DNA from 4 places in the Cupriavidus sp. FW305-46 genome. Region 2 is predicted to be linked to each of the others. Evidence: predicted binding sites of a transcription regulator. Region 2 holds the regulator's gene; each other region holds the start of a gene.
The links. Region 2 encodes FNR, which switches genes on or off when oxygen is low (the NO sensors DNR and NnrR bind a similar motif). Its sites were predicted from a motif close to TTGATNNNNATCAA; they were not measured.

Region 1 (4,065 bases), on a different contig from region 2:
GGCGTTGGCTACGGCACGCACGACAGGCATGCGTCAGGCTGGTGTCGGGGCTTGGGTCAGCCCCGCAGGCTTTTCCCCCGTCAACAGGTAATGCATCAGCTCCGCCACCGGCCGGATCGCCTCGCCGAAGGGCAGCGCACCCCGGCCGCGGAAGAACAGGCCGCGCTCCACGTCGCCGCGCACGGCCTGCGCCAGCTTCAGGTCGATGCAGAACTGGCCGATGCGGGCAATGCCGTCGCGCAGCCCGCACGCCTGCAGGCAGTCGAAGCCCTCCAGGCATTCACGCGGCTTGGCGCGGCGCTGCAACCGCGACTCGCTCGACAGGTAGCGCGACAGCCACGGCGTCAGCACCGCGCGCGCGGGCAGCCCGGCCACGCTGGTGAACTCGCGCAGGGTCTCGGGCCGCGCCGTGGCCAGCACCTGCTTGAAGGCCGGGTGGGCATCGCATTCCTCGGTCACGGCGAAGGCCGTGCCCAGCTGCACCGCGGCGGCGCCCTCGCCCAGCCAGTGGCGCACCTTGGCATGGCTGTCGATGCCGCCGGCCAGGATCAGCGGAATGCTGTCCCAGGCCAGCCCGAGCTGCGCAAACAGCTCGCGGCATTCGGCCAGCACGCGCGAAAACGAGAAGCGCGGCTCTGACAGGTCCTGGATGGTGGCCGCGCCCAGGTGGCCGCCGGCATGCGCCGGATGCTCGACCACGATGGCATCGGGCAGGCGGCCCTTCTTCATCCAGCGGCGCAGCACCAGGCCGATGCCGCGCGCCTCGGACAGGATCGGGATCAGCGCCACCCTGGGGTGGCTGGCGGTCAGCTCGGGCAGGTCCAGCGGCAGGCCGGCGCCCATGACGATGGCATCGGCGCCGCTTTCGCAGGATTGCCGCACCAGCGCGGCGTGCGAGCCCACCGCCTTCATCACGTTGACGGCGATCAGCCCGCGGCCCTCGGACGCCGTGCGCGCGGCACGGATCTCACGATCCAGCGCTTCGAGGTTGGCGGCTTCGATGGCGGGCTTGTCACGGCTGCCGCGGGTGCGTTCCATCAGGTCGGGGTGGTGGTGGCGCAGGTCGATGCTGGCGATGGTGCCGACGCCGTTCTCGCGCGCGACGGCGCCGGCCAGCCGGTGGGCCGAGATGCCGATGCCCATGCCGCCCTGCACGATGGGCAGCAGGCGGCGGCCGGCCAGCTTGAGCCAGGGTTGATTCATAAAATCTCCGGAAGAGGGTGGGCGCGGGGCCGGCATGCGGCCAGCCGCGTGGATGACCGGGCAAGCGTGGCACAGCGGCACGGGCCGGCGTTTGCCGCAGGTCAAGCGCGCGGTGGTGGCCTGCCATCGGCCTACGCCAACCGGCATAGGCCAACGCGGGCGGGGTGCCGTTGGCGTGGGTTTGCGCGCGGTCAAGCCCCTGCTGCAAGCGCTTGGCTAGCATCGGCCGCTGTCTTCATCTTCGCGCCGCCGCCGGCGCCATCACCGATGACCCCTGTCTCCCCAGCCCCATCCACCGCGGCGAACGTGCCGCGCCGGCCCCAGCTCGTTGCGCCCGCCGGTTCGCTGGCGGCCCTGCGCATGGCGCTGCAGCACGGCGCCGACGCGGTCTACCTGGGCCTGCGCGATGCCACCAACGCGCGCAACTTCGGCGGCCTGAACTTTACCGAGGCCGACATCCGCACCGGCGTGGCCGAAGCCCACGCGCGCGGCGCCGAGGTGCTGTTCGCCATCAACACCTTTGCCCAGATGGGCGCAGTGGCCCAATGGCAGCGCGCGGTCGATGCGGCGGCGGACCTTGGCGCCGACGCGGTCATCATGGCCGACGCCGGCCTGATGGGCTATGCCTGCGAGCGCCATCCGGGGTTGCGGCTGCACCTGTCGGTGCAGGGTTCGGCCACGCATGCCGACGCCATCGAGCTGATGCGCGAGCGCTTCCATATCCGCCGCGTGGTGCTGCCGCGCGTGCTGTCGCTGGCGCAGATCGGCAAGCTGGCGCGCCAGACCAGCGTGGAGCTGGAGGTGTTCGGCTTCGGCAGCCTGTGCGTGATGGCCGAGGGGCGCTGCCTGCTGTCCTCCTACGCCACCGGCGACTCGCCCAACAACAAGGGCGTCTGCTCGCCCGCGCACGCGGTGCGCTGGACCGAGCAGGACGGGACCATGCAGGCGCGGCTGTCGGGCATCCTGATCGACAGCTATGCGCCGGGCGAGCCGGCCGGCTATCCCACGCTGTGCAAGGGCCGCTTCGAGGTGGAGGGCGAGCGCGGCTACGTGCTGGAAGAGCCCACCAGCCTCAATGCGCTGTCGCTGCTGCCGGCGCTGATCGACATGGGCATCGCTGCCATCAAGATCGAAGGCCGGCAGCGCAGCCCGCGCTATGTGGGCGATGTGGTCGGCGTGCTGCGCGCGGCCATCGACGCGGCCTGCGCCGATCCGGCGCGCTTCGTGCCGCGGCAAGAGTGGCAGAGCACGCTGGGGCGCCATGCCGAAGGCGACCAGGTCACGCAAGGCGCCTACGACCGGCCGTGGCGGTGACACCCATGACATCGATCTGCCTTGAACCGGCCATGACGGAGCTTCCCATGCCAGAGATTGCCGCGGCCGCGATGCCGCAAACCATAGCGATGCCCGACTTCGGCATCGCCCTGGGCCCACTGCTGTACTACTGGCGGCGCGAGGCCGTGATGCAGTTCTATGCGTCGGTCGCCGATGCGCCGGTCGACCGCGTCTATCTCGGCGAGACCGTCTGTACGCGCCGCCATGAAGTCCGCCATGCGCAATGGCTGGAGATTGCGCAGATGCTGCGCGATGCCGGCAAGGAGGTGGTGCTGTCGACGCCGGTGCTGGTGGAGTCCGACACCGATATCGCCTGGATGCGGCGCGCCTGCGCGCAGGACGACTACCTGGTCGAGGCCAACGATCTGGGCGCGGTGCGCTGCATGGCAGGGCGGCCCTTTGTCGGCGGCCCCCACCTCAATGTCTACCACGCCGATACGCTGGCGTGGCTGGCCGGGCTGGGCGCGGCCGGCTGCGTCGCGCCGGTGGAGATGGATGGCGGAACGCTGGCCGCGCTGGCAGCGGCGCGCCCCACCGGCATGCGCCTGGAAGCCTTTGTCTGGGGCCGGCTGCCGCTGGCGTTCTCGGCGCGCTGCTTTACGGCGCGCCACCATCGCCTGCGCAAGGACAGTTGCGAGTTCCGCTGCATGGATTATCCCGACGGCCTGGTGGCCGCCACCGGCGAGGGGCAGGCGTTCTTCACGCTCAACGGCGTGCAGACGCAGAGCGCCACCTGCCTGGACCTGTGCGCAGAGGCGTTGGCGATGGCGCGCATGGGCGTGGGGATGCTGCGTGTGAGTCCGCACTCATCCGGCACGCTGCAGGTGGTGCAACAGCTCGCGGCGATTCGTGCTGGTGAACAGGCACCCGCTGGCAGCGGCATCACCCCGGCCGGCGCCCAGCCCTGCAACGGCTACTGGCACGGCAGCGCGGGCATCGCCTGGGAGGCCCGGGCATGAGCGCGCTGCACAAGCTGATCGCGGGCGTGCACCGGCGCATGCCCGCCCGTGCCAGGGCGCTGCCGCTGGTGGCGGCGCTGGAGCTGGCGCGCCGGGCGGGATGGCTGGAGCCACCGGCCGCACTGGACGGACACGCCTTCCTGCTGACGGTGCAGGACCTTGGGCTGGCCGTGCCGTTCCGCTGCGAAGGCGGGCGCTTTCGTGCCGCGGCAGCGGACGCCGAGCCTGAGCTGACGCTGCGCGCCTGCGCGGTCGACTACCTGCGCCTGCTGGGCGGCGAGGCCGATACCGACACGCTGTTCTTCCAGCGCCGGCTGGTGATCAGCGGCGATACCGCGCTGGGCCTGGAGGTCAAGTACTGGCTCGACGCCGCGCCGCGGCCCGCATGGGTCAGCCAGGCGGCGGCGCGGCTGGTGGCCTTGCACGGCGCCACCGTGGGGCGGGCAGGTGCGGCGTCGTAGCCGTACCGCTCAGGCGTCGCCGTCCAGCATGAAGCGGTTGCGTCCCGCGCGCTTGGCCCGGTACATCGCGCTGTCGGCGCGGTGCAGCAGCGGCTCCAGCCGCGGCG
Region 2 (5,211 bases):
CAACACCACCGAAGCGCCGATGCAGATCAGCGTGCGCGCCGACAGCGACGAATTGAAGAACCTGACGGTGGAATACGACAAGCAGGCCGAATCGCTGGCGCCGACGTCCAACCGGTTGCTGCCGATCCGGATCCGCGTGCCGATCGAGGCCGCGGCGCAGGGCACGCACAAGATCAACGTGACAGTGACGAGCGAAGGCACGGAGCGGGGGCATGCCGAAATCCGGCAATCCACCAGTTTCATCGTGCCGCGCGATTTGTGAAGCTAGTCGTCAAGATGAAGGGGGCAAGATGAGTCAGCAAGGCAATCCGTGGTGGAAGGAGCCGTGGCCGTGGCTGTTGATGAGCGGCCCGCTGGTGGCGATGGTGGCGTGCGGCGTGACAATCTGGCTGGCATCCACGCATCCGGACATGCCGGTGCAGGGTGCAACGCGCCATGGCCTGGTGGTCGAGAAGGTCGACGCCGCGCCGCCCAAGGCTGCCGCTGTGAGGCAGCCATGAGGTTGCGCTGGCTGATGTGGGTACTCTGGCCGGCGTTCCTGATGGCTGGGTTTGCGACCGCGACGGTGTTTTCGGTGGTGGATCCCGGTGACCTGAACTTCTTCGGCCAGCCGATCGAAGCGTCCCGCGAATCGGTCTACACCATCGGCTTCCTGATGGCCTGGGTGTTCTGCGCGTTGTCCAGCGGACTGACGCTCTACACCATGCCGACGCGGCTCAGCGATACCGACGAACTGGAGTAAGCGGGCTGCCGTGAGGCCTGCGCTGTCATGGCCGGATGCGGCCATGACAGCGCCTTGGCCGCTTAGCAGGAGCGGCTGTAGAGTTGCTTGATGCCGTCGATGTCCACGAGCTTGACGTGGCGCTGGCGAATCTGGATCAGGCCGGCTTCGGCAAAGCGAGAGAACAGGCGGCTGACGGTTTCGAGCTTCAGGCCCAGGTAGCTGCCGATCTCTTCGCGGCTCATGCGCATCACGAACTCGGACGCCGAATAGCCGCGCGCCGACAGGCGCTCAGAGAGGTTGATCAGGAAGGCGGCAAGGCGTTCCTCGGCGCGCATCGAGCCCAGCGTGACCAGCATCAGTTGGTCATGCGTGATTTCCTTGCCCATCAGGCGCAGGAACTGCTGCTGCAGCGACGGCAGGTCTGCCGACAGCGATTGCAACTCGCTCATGCGGACCACGCAGACTTCGGTGTCCTCCAGCGCGGCGGCATCGGAGGCATGCTGCATCTCGCCCAGCCCGTCGAGACCGACAATTTCGCCGGGCAGGTGGAAGCCGGTAATCTGCGAGCGGCCGTCTTCAGTGGTGACGTGGGTCTTGAGCGTGCCAAAGCGCACGGCATAGACCGCGGTGAGCGGATCGCCCATGCGATACAGGGTTTCACCCTTGTGCACACGGATGCGTTCCTGAACCAGCGTGTCCATCTTGGCAAGGTCTTGCTGCGACATGCCGACCGGAAGGCACAGCTGCCCCATCGCACAGGTGGAGCAGCGGGGTGACATCTCGGTAATGGGAATGGAGGTGAGCAATTGGAACCTGCTAGAAATGGCAGCGAGGGCGCGATAAGGACATTTTACCGTGCGATGTGATGTGGTAGGGAGTGAGAATTGACATTTGGCGTACTGATCAGCGTTTTTCTGCTGGCTTTGCTGGGCGGGGTCCACTGCGCTGCCATGTGCGGCGGCGTGGCGCTGGCCGTGGAGCAACGCCGCGGGGCGGCGGCCACGATCAGTCTTGTGCCCAGCCGTGCCGCCTGGCTGGGCGAGTTGCTGATAATGCACCTGGGCCGGATCTCGACCTATATGCTGCTTGGGGCCGCGCTGGGCGCGGTCGGTGCTTCGGCGTGGAAGCAGGACTATCTGCCGGTGCAGCGCTGGCTGTTCGGCGCAGGCAGCGTCATGCTGCTATGGTCGGGCTGGCGGTTGCTGCGCGGCAACACTTTTACCGTCGACTGGCTGGAGCGGCTGGCGGCGCGTGCCGGCGCAACGGTGGCGCGCCGGCTGGCTGGCGTGGCACGCGGCATGCCGTCGTTTGTGCGCGCACGCGGCGGCCTGGCGCGGCGATATGGCGTGGGCCTGGCGTGGGGACTGGTGCCGTGCGGCATGGTCTATGGGGCGCTCACGCTGGCGCTGCTGGCGGGAAATGCGGCGTCCGGCGCACTCGTGATGGGCGTGTTCGGGCTCGGCACACTGCCTAACCTGCTGGTGCTCTCCGGCCTGTCGGGCTATTTGCGTACGCTGTCGCGACGTCCCGGCGTGCGCCTGGGTGCCGGCCTGGCGGTGATGGCGTTCGGCGGCCTTGGCATTGCGCGAGCGGTGCTGTTGCCACATTCGCTGGCCGAGCATGGATTCTGCCTGGTGTTCTGAGGCGCCGGCGCCGCGCGGGCAACGGATGATGGTTGCAGGCGGGGGCGGGAATGCCATACAATCGCCAACATTGCGGTATCGCGCGGCGTCTTGTGAGCCGCGGTAAGCAGCGGGCGAGCAGCGCCAGGCGGCCTTCATACCAGAAGGCGAGTTCAGGGCAGGGGAAGCGGAAGGTTTTCGATGCCCGTCCCGTCCCCAAAGTCCATCCGGTTCAAAAGATCTGGTTCAAAAGTCCGGCTGGCACTGCGGTGTTGGCGATGCCGGCCTTGCTCCCGATACCCGTTTTTCTTGCGTCCGAGGCCTTCAGTTCGCTGACAGCGACGTCCGATATGTGCGGACGCGCTACGCAAGAGGTTCGCTGGCTGGCCCATAACGGCATGCGAACGATCTCCTGCCGGAACGCCCGGCAACTCGATGCAAAGATAGGGAAGTGCACGGCTTGGATGCAGCAGGTATCCGGCTAGCTGCGCAATGAGATGGCGGTGGCTTTCGCACCGCTGTATCCAAAATCTCCGGTGCCCCGGATCCGTCCGGGAGCAGGTGCAAAGACAGGCTGCACACCATCAACATGAATACCCAAGAGGCGAAGATCGTCCTCGAGACGGCGCTGATCTGCGCGCAGGAACCGCTGCGCGTCAATGATCTGCGGCGGCTGTTTGACGACGACGTCGGCGCAGACACCATCCGCGTGCTGCTTGATGAACTGCGCCAGGACTGGCGGCCGCGCGGCGTGGAACTGGTGGCGCTGGCCAGCGGCTGGCGCTTCCAGAGCCGGCCGGAAATGCGTGAATACCTGGATCGGCTGAATCCTGAAAAGCCGCCAAAATATTCGCGCGCGGTGATGGAAACACTGGCGATCATTGCCTACCGGCAGCCGGTGACCCGCGGCGATATCGAGGAAATCCGCGGCGTGACGGTCAGCACGGAAGTCATCAAGAAGCTTGAGGACCGCAGCTGGATCGAGGTGATCGGACACCGCGACGTGCCGGGCAGGCCGGCGCTGTATGCGACCACCAAGGCGTTCCTGGACGATCTTGGCCTGCGTACGCTGGATGAGCTGCCGCCGCTGGAAGATGCCCAGGCGCAGGCGCAGGCAACCCTGCTGGAACAGCAGGCCATCAATTTTGAAGACCTGGCTGCAAACAAGGCGGCCAGCGCCGACGAAGAGGCTTTTGCCGACCCCGCCGCGCACGCAGCGGATGTGGCTGAAGCATCCGTCGCAAACGAAGCCGAGACGACCGGCCCGGTCGACCAAGGCGCCAATGGCTTTGACGCGCAACCGCTGCAAGCTGCAGCCGACGATGCCGCCGAGGCCGCTTCCACCGAACCAGCCGCACCCAATCCGGACGGGGCGCGGGGCGATTTGCCGGACAACGGCACCCCGCCGCACCCGAGCGAGCACGACGAGCGCGTGCCGAACTGAACAACATGCAACATCCGATAGTGAATATCTTGTCTGATTCCGTTGAGCAAGACACCCGCAATGCGGGCGCACCCGCCGACACCGGCGCCGCAGAACCCGGATCGGGCAGCGAAGCCGCGCCCCGCCGCAAGGGGCTGCGCCGCGGGCTGAGGAACCTGGTCGCATCGCGCCGCCAGGCACAGGACCGCGGCGAGGGCGCCGAAGGCGCCGGCGGCCAGGCCGATGCCGGTGAAGCGGGCGCCGCACAGGCGGCGGGCGGTGCGCGCGCTGGCCAGCGTGGCCGCGGCAAGCGCAAGACGGGGCAGGGCGAGGGCGGCCAGGGTAGCCAGGGCGGCCAGGGCACCAGCAAGGCAGACAAGGTGGACCGCGCGGCCAGGGCCGAAGGCACCGACAAGCCCGAGCAGCCCGGCCGCAAGCGCAAGCCGGTCCAGCGCTCGGGCAAGGCGGCAGCGCCGGGCGAGGCGCAGGGCACCGGCGCGCGGCAGCAGGGCCGCCGCAAGGATGGCGGCAAGCCGCAGGCGCCCCGCAAGGGCCAGGGCGGCGGGGACAAGACCGCGGCGAGCAGCGAAGACCTGTTCCGCTTCGTGATCTCCGAGCAGTACGACAACGAAGACACCGTCATTCCGCGCACCAAGGCCAAGCCGGTGCGCGAGCTGTCGGCCGACGACGACGCGCCCAAGCTGCACAAGGTGCTGGCCGAGGGCGGGCTGGGCTCGCGCCGCGAGATGGAAGAACTGATCCTGCAGGGCCGCGTTTCGGTCAACGGCCTGCCGGCCCATATCGGCCAGCGCATCCTGCCGGCGGACCAGGTCCGCGTGAACGGCAAGCTGATCCACCGCAAGGTGTCGACCAAGCCGCCGCGCGTGCTGCTGTACCACAAGCCCGCCGGCGAGATCGTCAGCCAGTCCGATCCGGAAGGCCGTCCGACCGTGTTCGACAGCCTGCCGCGCATCAAGGCCGGCAAGTGGGTCGCAGTGGGCCGCCTGGACTTCAATACCGAAGGCCTGCTGATCTTCACCACCTCGGGTGACATTGCCAACCGTTTCATGCATCCGCGCTATGGCGTGGAGCGCGAGTACGCGGTGCGCACGCTGGGCGAGCTGGCCGAGGCCGACCGCCAGCGCCTGCTGCATGGCATCAAGCTCGATGACGGCGAGGCCAACTTCCTGCGTATTGCCGACGGCGGCGGCGAAGGCGTCAACCAGTGGTATCACGTGGCCCTGACCGAAGGCCGCAACCGTGAAGTGCGCCGCATGTTCGAGGCGGTCGGGCTGACCGTGTCGCGCCTGATCCGCACCCGCTACGGCCAGTTCCTGCTGCCGCGTGGCCTCAAGCGCGGCCGCTGGCAGGAAGTCGAGCCGAATGACGTCAAGGCGCTGATGGCCGGTGTCGGCCTGAAGGTGCCCGGCAAGGGCGAGCAG
Region 3 (5,211 bases), on a different contig from region 2:
CGCCGCGATCTTGTGCACCAGTCCGATCGGCATCTTGTTGGCAAACTTGTCGCCAAGCAGGACCGCCGGCGCATTGGCGACCATCATGCCGAAGGTGGTGCCGGCCACCACGGCAATCACCGCATCGCTGAAGCGCGCGGCCAGCGCCACGGTGGCGATCTGGGTCTTGTCGCCCATCTCGGCAAAGAAGAAGGCCACGATGGTGGTGCCGAGGATGCCAAGGGCGCCCTTGACCGGCCTGGCCTGTTCGGCGTCGTCGAGCTTGTCGGGGATCAGCATCCATGCCGCCATCGCGATAAAGCCCAGGCCCAGGATCCAGCGCAGCAGGCTTTCGCCCAGCACATGCGTGATCCAGCCGCCGAGCGCACCGGCAAAGCCGTGGTTGAACAGCGTGGCGATCAGGATGCCAACGATGATGGGAACGGGCTTGCGGTAGCGCGCGGCCAGCACCAGCGACAGCAATTGCGTCTTGTCGCCCATTTCAGCGAGGGCGACGATGCCTGTGGAGACGAGGAAGGCTTCCATATTGGTGTTGTGGGGTAACCGGGCCGCAATGCATCGCGAGATGCCAATGACGCACACCTTTCCCGGCCCGGCCAGAAAGGTATGGTCATCGGTCTCGCCAGGCTGGACGCTGCCGGGTCCGTATCAGTACGGCCGGGCGGGTCCGGAGCTGCGCACGCCATAACCGCAAGCGGTCAAGTCTGTTGACGTACGCCCCTGTCCCCCGGAGTCCGCATTGCGCGGCGCGGTGAGAGCAGGGCGGCTACTCCCCAATGGAAGCGGCAATTATAGCGGCGGGGGGGGGGGGGGGGGCCGGCGTCCACCTGCCCCCGCCACAAGGCCTGACCCCTCAGACGGGTACAGGCGCGTTGTCGCTGGTCTGGCGGCCGCGGAAATCGGTCCAGCACAGGGCCTTGAAGTCATAGAGCTTGCAGCGGCGCGCGGTATCGAAATACCAGCGCCAGGAGAAGTTCTCGATGATGATGCGGCCCGGCAGCGCGTGCTCCAGCAGTGCCTGGGCGCGCTTGAGGCGGTACAGCGGCACGCTCATGTCGACGTGGTGCGCGGTGTGTTCCATGATGTGGTGCAGCGCCGCGCCGATGCCGTGGCGGAAGCGCAGGTGCACGGTGGTCGAGACAAAGGGCTGTGCCTTGGCCCACATGGCCTTGGTGTCATACCAGGCGACGCTGGTGTGGGTGTGGTGCACATACAGCACGAAGCCGACGGTGACGTTCCAGACCAGGAATGGCAGCACAAAGCCCGCGCCGATCAGCAACCACACCGACTGCTCCGTGGCCAGCGCCAGGCCCGCCAGCGCGCCGATCCAGGCCAGCCCGAAGGCGGCTACCAGCACACAGTCGCCGGTGAAGATCGGGCGGCGCGTAGCCATCTGGCGCTTGCTGGGGAAGAACATCTTGCACCACCAGATTTCCACCAGGTAATACAGGCCCGGGCCGAAGCCGGTGCGGTAGATGCGCTCCATCACGCGGCGCCAGCGCGGCAGCGCGTTGAATTCTTCCAGTGAGTAGGGCGCCCAGACGAAGTCGAAGCCCTTCAGGTTGGTATAGCCATGGTGCACCACGTTGTGGCCGACTTCCCACAGGCTGTACGGCGTCAGCGAGGGCAGGAAGGTGAGCCGTCCCAGCCACTTGTTCAGGCCGCGGCGCGGGGTCAGGCTCTGGTGGCAGGCATCGTGGCCGATGATAAACAGGCGCGCGATGATCAGCCCGGCCAGCACGCCCAGCGCCAGCTTGGCGGCCCAGTGCTGCGCCAGCACCACGCCGGCCAACACGGCGCCGAACAGCAAGTAGTCGAAGGCGAACAACAGCAGTGCGCGCGGCGTGCTGCGCTGGCCCAGCGGGATCAACCAGCCGCGGATGATCTTGCGCGAGGGCAGCGGGGCGTCCGGCGCGATCGGCTCCGGCAGCGGGGCGTGGTTGGGCGCGCCCTTGCGCGCGGCATGGGGCACGCCATGCGGGCCACTGGCGCGCTCAGGGGCGTGAGCGGCGGATTGGGAAGCGGTCATGCGGAACCTTCTGATTGCGGTCGGATGGGTATGGGCGCACGGCACGCAGACGGCCGCGGCGGAACCGCAAGGTTAGAAGGCTTTGTCGAAGGCGGCCTTGACGGTCGTCAAGCCGGAGGCGGGGGCGAAGCGGTAAAAGCGCGCCCGCCGCATGGGGGCGGGCGGCTGCTGGCCAGGTGACGGATCAGGCGGCTGGCACGTGGGCGGCCTCGCCCATCACATAGACGCTGTCGATGACGCGGTCGTCGCCCAGCATGGCAAAGGCGAACAGCTCTTCTTCCAGCGTTTCCGAGCGGTTGCTGCGGCGCGCGATCAGCGGCGTGGCCTTGGGGTCCAGCACGATGAAGTCGGCCTCGCAGCCAACGCTGAAGCTGCCGACGCGGTCGGTCCAGCCCAGCGCCTCGGCCGCGGCGCGGGTGGCCAGGTAGAACATGCGCAGCGCGGTCAGGTAGTAGCCGCCCATGCGCGCCACCTTGTGCGCCGCGTTCATGGTGCGGAACATCGAGAACGAGGTGCCGCCGCCGACGTCGGTGGCCAGCGTCACGTTCAGGCGGTTGGCGTCGGACTGGTGGAAGTCATAGAAGCCGCTGCCCAGGAACAGGTTGGAGGTGGGGCAATGCGCCACCGCGGCGCCGCTGTCGGCCAGGCGCCGGCGGTCGTCCTGGTCCAGGTAGATGGCGTGGCCATACATCGCGCCCGGGCGCAGCAGGCCGTAGCGGTCGTACACGTCCAGGTAGCTGCGCGCGTCCGGGAACAGCTCGGCCACCCATTTGACCTCGTCGCGGTTCTCGGCCACGTGGGTCTGGATAAAGGCGTCCGGATAGGCGCGCGCCAGCTCGCCGCAGGCGGCCAGCTGCGCCTCGGTCGAGGTCGGGGCAAAGCGCGGCGTGATGGCGTAGGCCAGGCGCCCCTTGTTATGCCAGCGCGAGAGCAGGTCGGCGGAGTCCCGGGCGCCGGTCTCGGCCGTATCGCGCAGGAATTCCGGGCAGTTGCGGTCCATCATCACCTTGCCCGTGACCATGCGCAGGTTGCGCGCCTCGCTTTCGGCAAAGAGAGCCTCGGCCGAGGCCTTGTGCACCGTGCTCCAGACCACCGCGCTGGTGGTGCCGTTGCGCAGCAGTTCCTCGGTGAAGAAGCCGGCCACGCCGCGCGCGTAGTCGGGGTCGGCAAAGCGGCGCTCTTCGGGGAAGGTGTAGGTGTCGAGCCAGTGCAGCAGGCCCGGCGACGGCGACGCGATCATGTCGGTCTGCGGGTAGTGCACGTGGGTGTCGATAAAGCCGGGCACGATCAGCTTGCCGCGGTGGTCGACGATCTCGGCATCAGCCGGAATGCGCGCAGCCAGCTGCGTATGGTCGCCGGCGGCGGCGATGCGCCCGTTGGTGACGATCAGCACCCCGTCGTCCCAATACTGATACGCATCCTCATGGAATTGCGGATCGCGCAGGAAATGCAGCACGCGGCCGCGAATGGCACGGGTGAGGGAGTCAGTCTTGGGGTTGGTCGTCATGGTTTGTCTCTTGTGGCCGGCCCGCGCGGAACGGCATGGTTCAAGCAGCGGGCCGGGCTATTGGCATGCGCCGCGCTCAGGCCGCTGGGGCCGTTGCGGGCGGGGACTTGGGCGGGCTCGACCAGAAGTGGTCGACTTCCGCCAGGAATTCGGCCTTCTGCATGGCAGGCAGGAAGGCCGCTTCAAAGCTGTTGCGGGCAAGCTTGTGGGCATCGGCCGCGTCCAGCGGCAGCGCCTCGAAGGTGGCTTCCCAGTTGGCGTTCATATAGCCGCCGAAGTAGGCCGGATCGTCCGAATGCAGCGTGATCACCACGCCGGCATCGAGCATGCGCTTGAGCGGGTGGTCGCGCAGGTCCGGGTAGACCTTGAGCTTGACGTTGGACAGCGGGCACACGGTCAGCGCCACGCGCTCGCGCGCCAGGCGTTCCACCAGTGCCGGATCGTCGATGGCGCGCACGCCGTGGTCGATACGCTGCGCCTTGAGGATGTCGAGGGCGTCGGTGACGTATTGCGCCGGACCTTCCTCGCCCGCGTGGGCCACCAGGTGCAGGCCCAGCTCGCGCGCCCTGGCGAACACGCGCGCGAACTTCTCGGGCGGGTTGCCTTGCTCGGACGAATCCAGGCCCACGCCGACAAAGCGGTCGCGGTAGGGCAGCGCCGCTTCCAGCGTGGCGAAGGCGTCTTCCTCCGGCAGATGGCGCAGGAAGCACAGGATCAGGCTGCTGGAGAAGTCATATTCGGTGCGCGCCTGGGCCAGGGCATCGGCGATGCCGTCGATCACCACGCCGATCGGCACGCCGCGCGCGGTATGGGTCTGCGGATCGAAAAAGATCTCGGCGTGGCGGACGTTGTCGGCGACGGCGCGCTTGACGTAGTCCATGGTCATGTCGAAGAAATCTTCCTCGGTCAGCAGCACGCTGGCGCCGGCGTAGTAGATGTCCAGGAACGACTGCAGGTCGGTGAAGGCGTAGGCGGCGCGCAGCGCCTCGACGCTGGGATAGGGCAGCGCCACCTGGTTGCGCTGCGCCAGCCGGAAGATCAGTTCCGGCTCAAGCGTGCCTTCGATATGCACATGCAGTTCGGCCTTGGGAGTGCGGCGGATCTGTTCCGCGAGCGCGGCATCGATGGTCATGGGGGCCTCGTTTCTGGGCATTTCTGTGCCTGCCGGCGGGGCCGGCGGCACGGGTTCAGGGATGCACCGCCTCCGGGCGGCCCAGACGCAGCGCGGCAAGGCGCTGTTCGCGGACCTGGAGCAGCTGGGCGACGATGGCTACCGCAATCATAGCCGGAGCCTTGTCGGTAATCCCGGGAACCCCCATGGGGCATGTCATTTCCGCAAACCGGGCCGGGTCGATGCCGTGCTCGGCCATGCGGTGTTCAAAGCGCGCGCGCTTGGTCTTGGAGCCGATCAGCCCGAAGTAGGCGAAATCGGTGCGCTTGAGGATTTCCTCGCACAGGGTCTGGTCCAGCGCATGGCTGTGCGTCATGACCAGGAAGTAGCTGCCCGCGGGCGCCTGGGCCACTACCGCTTCGGGCGTGTCGCTGGCCTCGGCCTCGACATTGTCGGGCAGCCCGCCGGGGAACAGCGTGTCGCGCTCGTCGACCCAGTGCACGCGGCACGGCAGCGTGGCCAGCACCTTGACCAGTGCATGGCCGACATGGCCCGCGCCAAACA
Region 4 (5,211 bases), on a different contig from region 2:
GTTGCCGTAGAACAGCGTGAAGCGGCTCTGGGGCTCGGCTTCCAGCGTGGTCTTGATGATCGACAGCATCGGCGTGATGCCGCTGCCGGCGGCGAAGGCCACGTAGTGTCTCGCCTGCGTGGCAGACAGCGGCACGTGGAAGTGGCCGGATGGCGGCATCACCTCCAGCTTCATGCCGGGCTGCAGTTGTTCGTTGGCCCAGTTGGAGAACAGGCCGCCGTCGACGCGCTTGATCGCGACGCGCAGCTGTGCGTCCTGCACCGCCGAGCAGATCGAGTACGAGCGGCGCACGTCCTCGCCGCCGATGCCGGTGCGCAGCGTCAGGTGCTGGCCCTGGATGTAGCGGTAGGTGTCGGCCAGTTCATCCGGCACGGCAAAGGTCACGGCCACGGCATCGCGGGTTTCGCGGGTGACCGAGGCCACGGTCAGTTCATGGAATTTGCTCATCTCACTACCCCGGTCAGGCTCAGTGCGCCTTGAAGTAATCGAACGGTTCCTTGCAGTCGCCGCAGCGGTACAGGGCCTTGCAGGCGGTCGAGCCGAACTGGCTCACCAGCCGCGTGTGCCGCGAGCCGCAGTGCGGGCACGCCACCACCAGCGCCGGCGCCGCCCTGCGGCTGATGCCGCTGATGTCGATCACCTGCTGGGCCGGCGGCGCAATGCCGTAGCCGCCCAGGCTGGCCTTGCCGCGCGGCGTCATCCAGTCGGTGGTCCAGGCCGGCGCCAGTTGCGTGCGCACGCGCACGCTGGCGATGCCCTGCGCGGCCAGCGTGCGCTCGATCTCCTCCCGGATCACCGTCATGGCCGGGCAGCCGGAGTACGTCGGGGTGATGGTGACGACGCAGGCGTCGTCCTCCCATGCCACGCCGCGCACGATGCCGAGGTCCACCACGGAGATCACCGGGATCTCGGGATCGGGCACGGTATCGAGCCAGGTCCAGACCTGCCCGATGGCCGGGCGTGCGATCGCTTGCGCAGTCATGGCGTTCACCAGCTGGCGCCCGGATAGGCGCGCTGCAGGAACTGCATTTCGGCCAGCAGGTAGCCGAGGTGTTCGGTATGGCGGCCGTGGCGGCCGCCGCTCTGCGACCACGTGCCGGCAGGCAGCTGCAGCGTGGCCTCTTCCAGCACCGCGGCCACGTGGCGCTGCCACGGTTCGGCCAGTGAGGCGGGGTCGGGCACCACGCCGGCCTGCACCAGCGCGGCGTCGCCCGCGTCGGACTCGAACAGCTCACCGCTGAACATCCACAGGTCGTCGAACGCACCCTGCATGCGGCGGTGGCTCTCTTCGCTGCCGTCGCCCAGGCGCACCACCAGGTCGGCACTGCGGCGCACGTGGTAGGTCACTTCCTTGAGCGACTTGGCGGCGATCTCGGCGATGCGGGCATCGGTCGAGCGCTGCAGCCCGTCGAGCAGGAAGTAGTGCCAGGTGTCGAACAGGAACTGCCGTGCCAGCGTATCGGCATAGCTGCCGTTGGGCTGCTCCACCAGCAGCGGGTTGCGGAACTGGTGCGCGTCGCGCAGGTAGGCCAGCTGGTCGGCGCTGCGGCCGGCGCCCTCCACTTCCGCGGCGTAGCCCAGCCACAGCCGGGTCTGGCCGATCAGGTCGAGCGCGACATTGGTCAGCGCGATGTCCTCTTCCAGCGCGGGGCCGCGGCCGCACCATTCCGACAGGCGCTGGCCGAGGACCAGCGTGGAGTCGCCGAGGCGCAGCAGGTATTCGAGCTTGTGGTTGTCCATCATGCGGGCCGTATCAGATGTGCTTGACGGCTTCCGGCATCGGGAAGAACGTCGGGTGGCGGTAGACCTTGCTGTTGGCCGGCTCGAACAGCGGGCCCTTGTCGCCGGGGCTGCTGGCGACCACATCGCCGGCCTTCACCACCCAGACGCTGACGCCCTCGTTGCGGCGCGTATAGACGTCACGCGCGTTGTTGATCGCCATTTCGCCGTCCGGCGCGTGCAGGCTGCCCACGTGCTTGTGGGCCAGGCCGTGCTGGCTGCGGATAAAGATCTCCCAAAGCGGCCACTCTTTCATGGCAACCTCCTGTGTCATTGCGTTGGATGGATGGCGGCGCCGCGCGCCGCGGTGTCAGGCGGCGGCGCGCTGCGCCTGCTTGTCGGCGTGGGTCACCAGGGCATCGCGGAACCACGCGCCCTCTTCCCAGGCCTTGACGCGGGTGCGCAGGCGGTCGCGGTTGCAGGGGCCGTTGCCCTGGATGACGTTGTAGAACTCGGACCAGTCGATCTCGCCGAAGTCATAGTGGCCGCGCTCCTCGTTCCACTTCAGCTCGGGATCCGGAATGGCCAGGCCCAGGTACTCGGCCTGCGGCACGGTCTGGTCGACCATCTTCTGGCGCAGCTCGTCATTGGAGAACAGCTTGATGCGCCATTGCATGGATTGCGCGCTGTTGGGCGAATCGCCGTCGGACGGGCCGAACATCATCAGCGCCGGCCACCACCAGCGGTTGAGCGCGTCCTGCGCCATCTGCTTCTGCTCGGGGGTGCCGTTGCACAGCGACAGCAGGATGTCGTAGCCCTGGCGCTGGTGGAACGACTCTTCCTTGCACACGCGCACCATGGCGCGCGCATAGGGCCCGAACGAGCAGCGGCACAGCGGCACCTGGTTGATGATGGCCGAGCCGTCGACCAGCCAGCCAATCATGCCGATATCGGCCCAGCTCAGCGTCGGGTAGTTGAAGATGCTGGAATACTTGGCCTTGCCGGTGTGCAGGTCGCCCAGCATCTGGTCGCGCGACACGCCCAGGGTTTCGGCCGCGCTGTAGAGATACAGGCCATGGCCGGCCTCATCCTGGATCTTGGCCAGCAAGACTGCCTTGCGCTCCAGCGTCGGCGCGCGGGTGACCCAGTTGCCTTCCGGCAGCTGGCCCACGATTTCCGAATGCGCATGCTGCGAGATCTGGCGGACCAGGGTCTTGCGATAGGCCTCGGGCATCCAGTCCTTGGCCTCGATCTTGATCCCGGCATCCACGCGCGCCTGGAACTCGCGCTCCTGCGGCTCCATTTCTTCCATGGCGCGAAGCCTCGTCGCTCCTGTCTCCACCAGCTGTGCGTACATCCCTTGCTCCGCTCTTGATTGCTCTGAATCGTGGTCTTGATTTGCATCAACATCGTCAGTTGCAATGGATGGTAGTGATACAATTTGATTCAATCAATCGACGTTTGTGTATCACTTTAAGGGGGCAGGCCGATGGCGACGCCAGGCACCGATCCGGTTTCTCCCCGCGTGGCGCGGCTGGCACGCGGGCTGAAGCTGGGCGCCAATTCCATGCTGGTGACCTTGTTCGGCGATGTGGTGGCGCCGCGGCCCCAGGCAATCTGGCTGGGCAGCCTGATCCGGCTGGCGGCGCCGTTCGGCATCAATGACCGGCTGGTGCGCACCGCCACCTTCCGCCTGACCGCCGACGACTGGCTGGCCGCGACCAGGATCGGGCGGCGCAGCTACTACGGGCTGTCAGAAGCCGGTTTGCAGCGTGTACTGCACGCCGGCAAGCGCATCTACGCGGGTGAGGCATCCGAATGGGACGGCCGCTGGACCTTGGTGATGGTGCGCGGTGACGTACGCGCCACGGTCCGGCAGAAGCTGAAGCGGGAATTGCTGTGGGAGGGCTTCGGCGCCATCGCGCCAGGGGTGATGGCCCACCCCAATGCGGACCTCGCCTCGCTGCGCGAAATCGTCCAGGCCGCACGCGCGCAGGACGATGTGGCGGTGATGGAGGCAAGCAGCCTTGACGCGTTTTCCATCCGGCCGCTGCAGGCGCTGATGCACCAGACCTTCAAGCTCGGCGACGTGGCCGCTGCCTGGCAGGCGCTGCTGCGCCGCTTTACGCCGCTGGCCGGAGAGGCCGCCGGGCTTGCTCCGGCCGATGCCTTCTTCGTGCGGACGCTGCTGGTGCACGAATACCGGCGCGTGCTGCTGCGCGATCCCAACCTGCCCGAGGCGATGCTGCCGCAAGACTGGCCCGGCCGCACCGCGCGCGGCTTGTGCCACACCCTGTATGGGGCGCTGCTCGACGCCAGCGAAGACTACCTGCACCGCGTGGTGGAAGTAGCGGACGGTTCGCTGCAGGATGCCAACCGGAGCCTGCGCCTGCGCTTTGGGGCCGGCGCGCAGGCGGCCAACGGCAATTAACCGGGCAACCGGGTAATCCCGGCTGCGCAACTGCGCAAATGGCTTGCGCCGGGTTTCGCGCAGAATGAACTCGCCAGCTTCAGGAAGTTGCGTGGACAGCTGGTCATGATCCTCACGAGTGGCTTCCGTGTGCGTCCGCCCAGGCCCGATTTCGCGTTCTTTGCAGAATCCGGATAACGGCAAGGATGCTCCCGCACCGATACTCACTCCAACGTTCATGACTCAGCCCGCAGCCTTCCGATGCCAGCCATTTTCCGCCCTCTTTCCTTCCGTCCGCCGAAATCCCGCGCCATCGGTCTTGCCCTGGTACTGGGCCGCACGGTTGTCAGGGTCGCGCCCTGTTCGAGGGAGTGCCACTGACGGCGTGACGCCTTGAAGTTCTTGGCCGATCCATTGGTGGCCACGCCGAAAAATGCAAATCTTTGTCAAGAATCATCGAATTTAGGAATCGTCCCATAGTATTTGCGCTTTTGTCGGGGTAGCGTCTTCGGCTACCCCGCGCCTTGTCGTTGGCTGAAGCGTCGCTGTGCGCGGACCTGGTGACTTTCACTGGAGCATCGCCCATGCACACTTTTCCACCGACTATTTCCTTTAAGACACGACGATATGGCATCGTGGCCGCCTTGCTGGCCGGCTTCGCGCTGGCGCTCGCCGGCTGCGCCAGCTACGGCGACTGGCTCGAAGATGCCAAGCCGAAATCAAAATTGATCGCGGGTGACGCCCAATCCCTGAACTACACCCCGTACTACATTCACTCCTTCAACGTGACGGGGCCAAATGGTGTTGGCGGCGGTGGCTCCAATATCCTCCCCGCTTACCCGGACGGTCGTCCGTCCTCGGGTGGTGTGCGCTGCTGCATTAGTTTCCCACGCCAATGGCAGCCAGAGCTACGCGTCACCGTGCGCTGGCTGATGGATAAAGTCCAGGACGGCAAGACCCCGGGCTACTGGTACAAGGCCGAGAACGTGCGCATCGCGCAATACGATGGCTCCCAGACCGGCGGAGCTTACGCGATATTCCTGCCAAGTGACCGCGTCCGGCTCTTGATCATCGATGGGACG

Region 1: ubiU (ubiquinone anaerobic biosynthesis protein UbiU) is a predicted target of FNR. The motif match lies at 1,295-1,308, and genes of this name have one in related genera.
Region 3: AC3WON_RS26725 (fatty acid desaturase) is a predicted target of FNR. The motif match lies at 2,127-2,140, and genes of this name have one in related genera.
Region 4: paaA (1,2-phenylacetyl-CoA epoxidase subunit PaaA) is a predicted target of FNR. The motif match lies at 3,113-3,126, and genes of this name have one in related genera.

Annotation. Positions count from the first base shown of each region.
Region 1 is NZ_JBYSZI010000073.1:19,289-23,353, reverse strand. It holds gene AC3WON_RS27095 (NAD(P)H-dependent flavin oxidoreductase) at 34-1,203, opposite strand; gene ubiU (ubiquinone anaerobic biosynthesis protein UbiU) at 1,471-2,517, shown strand; gene AC3WON_RS27085 (U32 family peptidase) at 2,565-3,497, shown strand; gene ubiT (ubiquinone anaerobic biosynthesis accessory factor UbiT) at 3,494-3,958, shown strand; partial or broken gene AC3WON_RS27075 (histidine kinase N-terminal 7TM domain-containing protein) at 3,968-4,065, opposite strand, start outside.
Region 2 is NZ_JBYSZI010000031.1:35,830-41,040, forward strand. It holds gene ccoG (cytochrome c oxidase accessory protein CcoG) at 1-262, shown strand, start outside; gene AC3WON_RS16545 (hypothetical protein) at 291-500, shown strand; gene AC3WON_RS16550 (hypothetical protein) at 497-742, shown strand; gene fnr (fumarate/nitrate reduction transcriptional regulator Fnr) at 805-1,530, opposite strand; gene AC3WON_RS16560 (sulfite exporter TauE/SafE family protein) at 1,609-2,367, shown strand; gene scpB (SMC-Scp complex subunit ScpB) at 2,936-3,790, shown strand; gene rluB (23S rRNA pseudouridine(2605) synthase RluB) at 3,796-5,211, shown strand, end outside.
Region 3 is NZ_JBYSZI010000071.1:4,985-10,195, forward strand. It holds gene AC3WON_RS26720 (TMEM165/GDT1 family protein) at 1-525, opposite strand, end outside; yybP-ykoY riboswitch at 640-787, opposite strand; gene AC3WON_RS26725 (fatty acid desaturase) at 854-2,029, opposite strand; gene guaD (guanine deaminase) at 2,214-3,536, opposite strand; gene AC3WON_RS26735 (adenosine deaminase) at 3,613-4,668, opposite strand; gene xdhC (xanthine dehydrogenase accessory protein XdhC) at 4,724-5,211, opposite strand, start outside.
Region 4 is NZ_JBYSZI010000007.1:127,394-132,604, reverse strand. It holds gene paaE (1,2-phenylacetyl-CoA epoxidase subunit PaaE) at 1-447, opposite strand, end outside; gene paaD (1,2-phenylacetyl-CoA epoxidase subunit PaaD) at 467-982, opposite strand; gene paaC (1,2-phenylacetyl-CoA epoxidase subunit PaaC) at 988-1,743, opposite strand; gene paaB (1,2-phenylacetyl-CoA epoxidase subunit PaaB) at 1,754-2,035, opposite strand; gene paaA (1,2-phenylacetyl-CoA epoxidase subunit PaaA) at 2,090-3,076, opposite strand; gene paaX (phenylacetic acid degradation operon negative regulatory protein PaaX) at 3,209-4,150, shown strand; gene AC3WON_RS05515 (DUF3304 domain-containing protein) at 4,714-5,211, shown strand, end outside.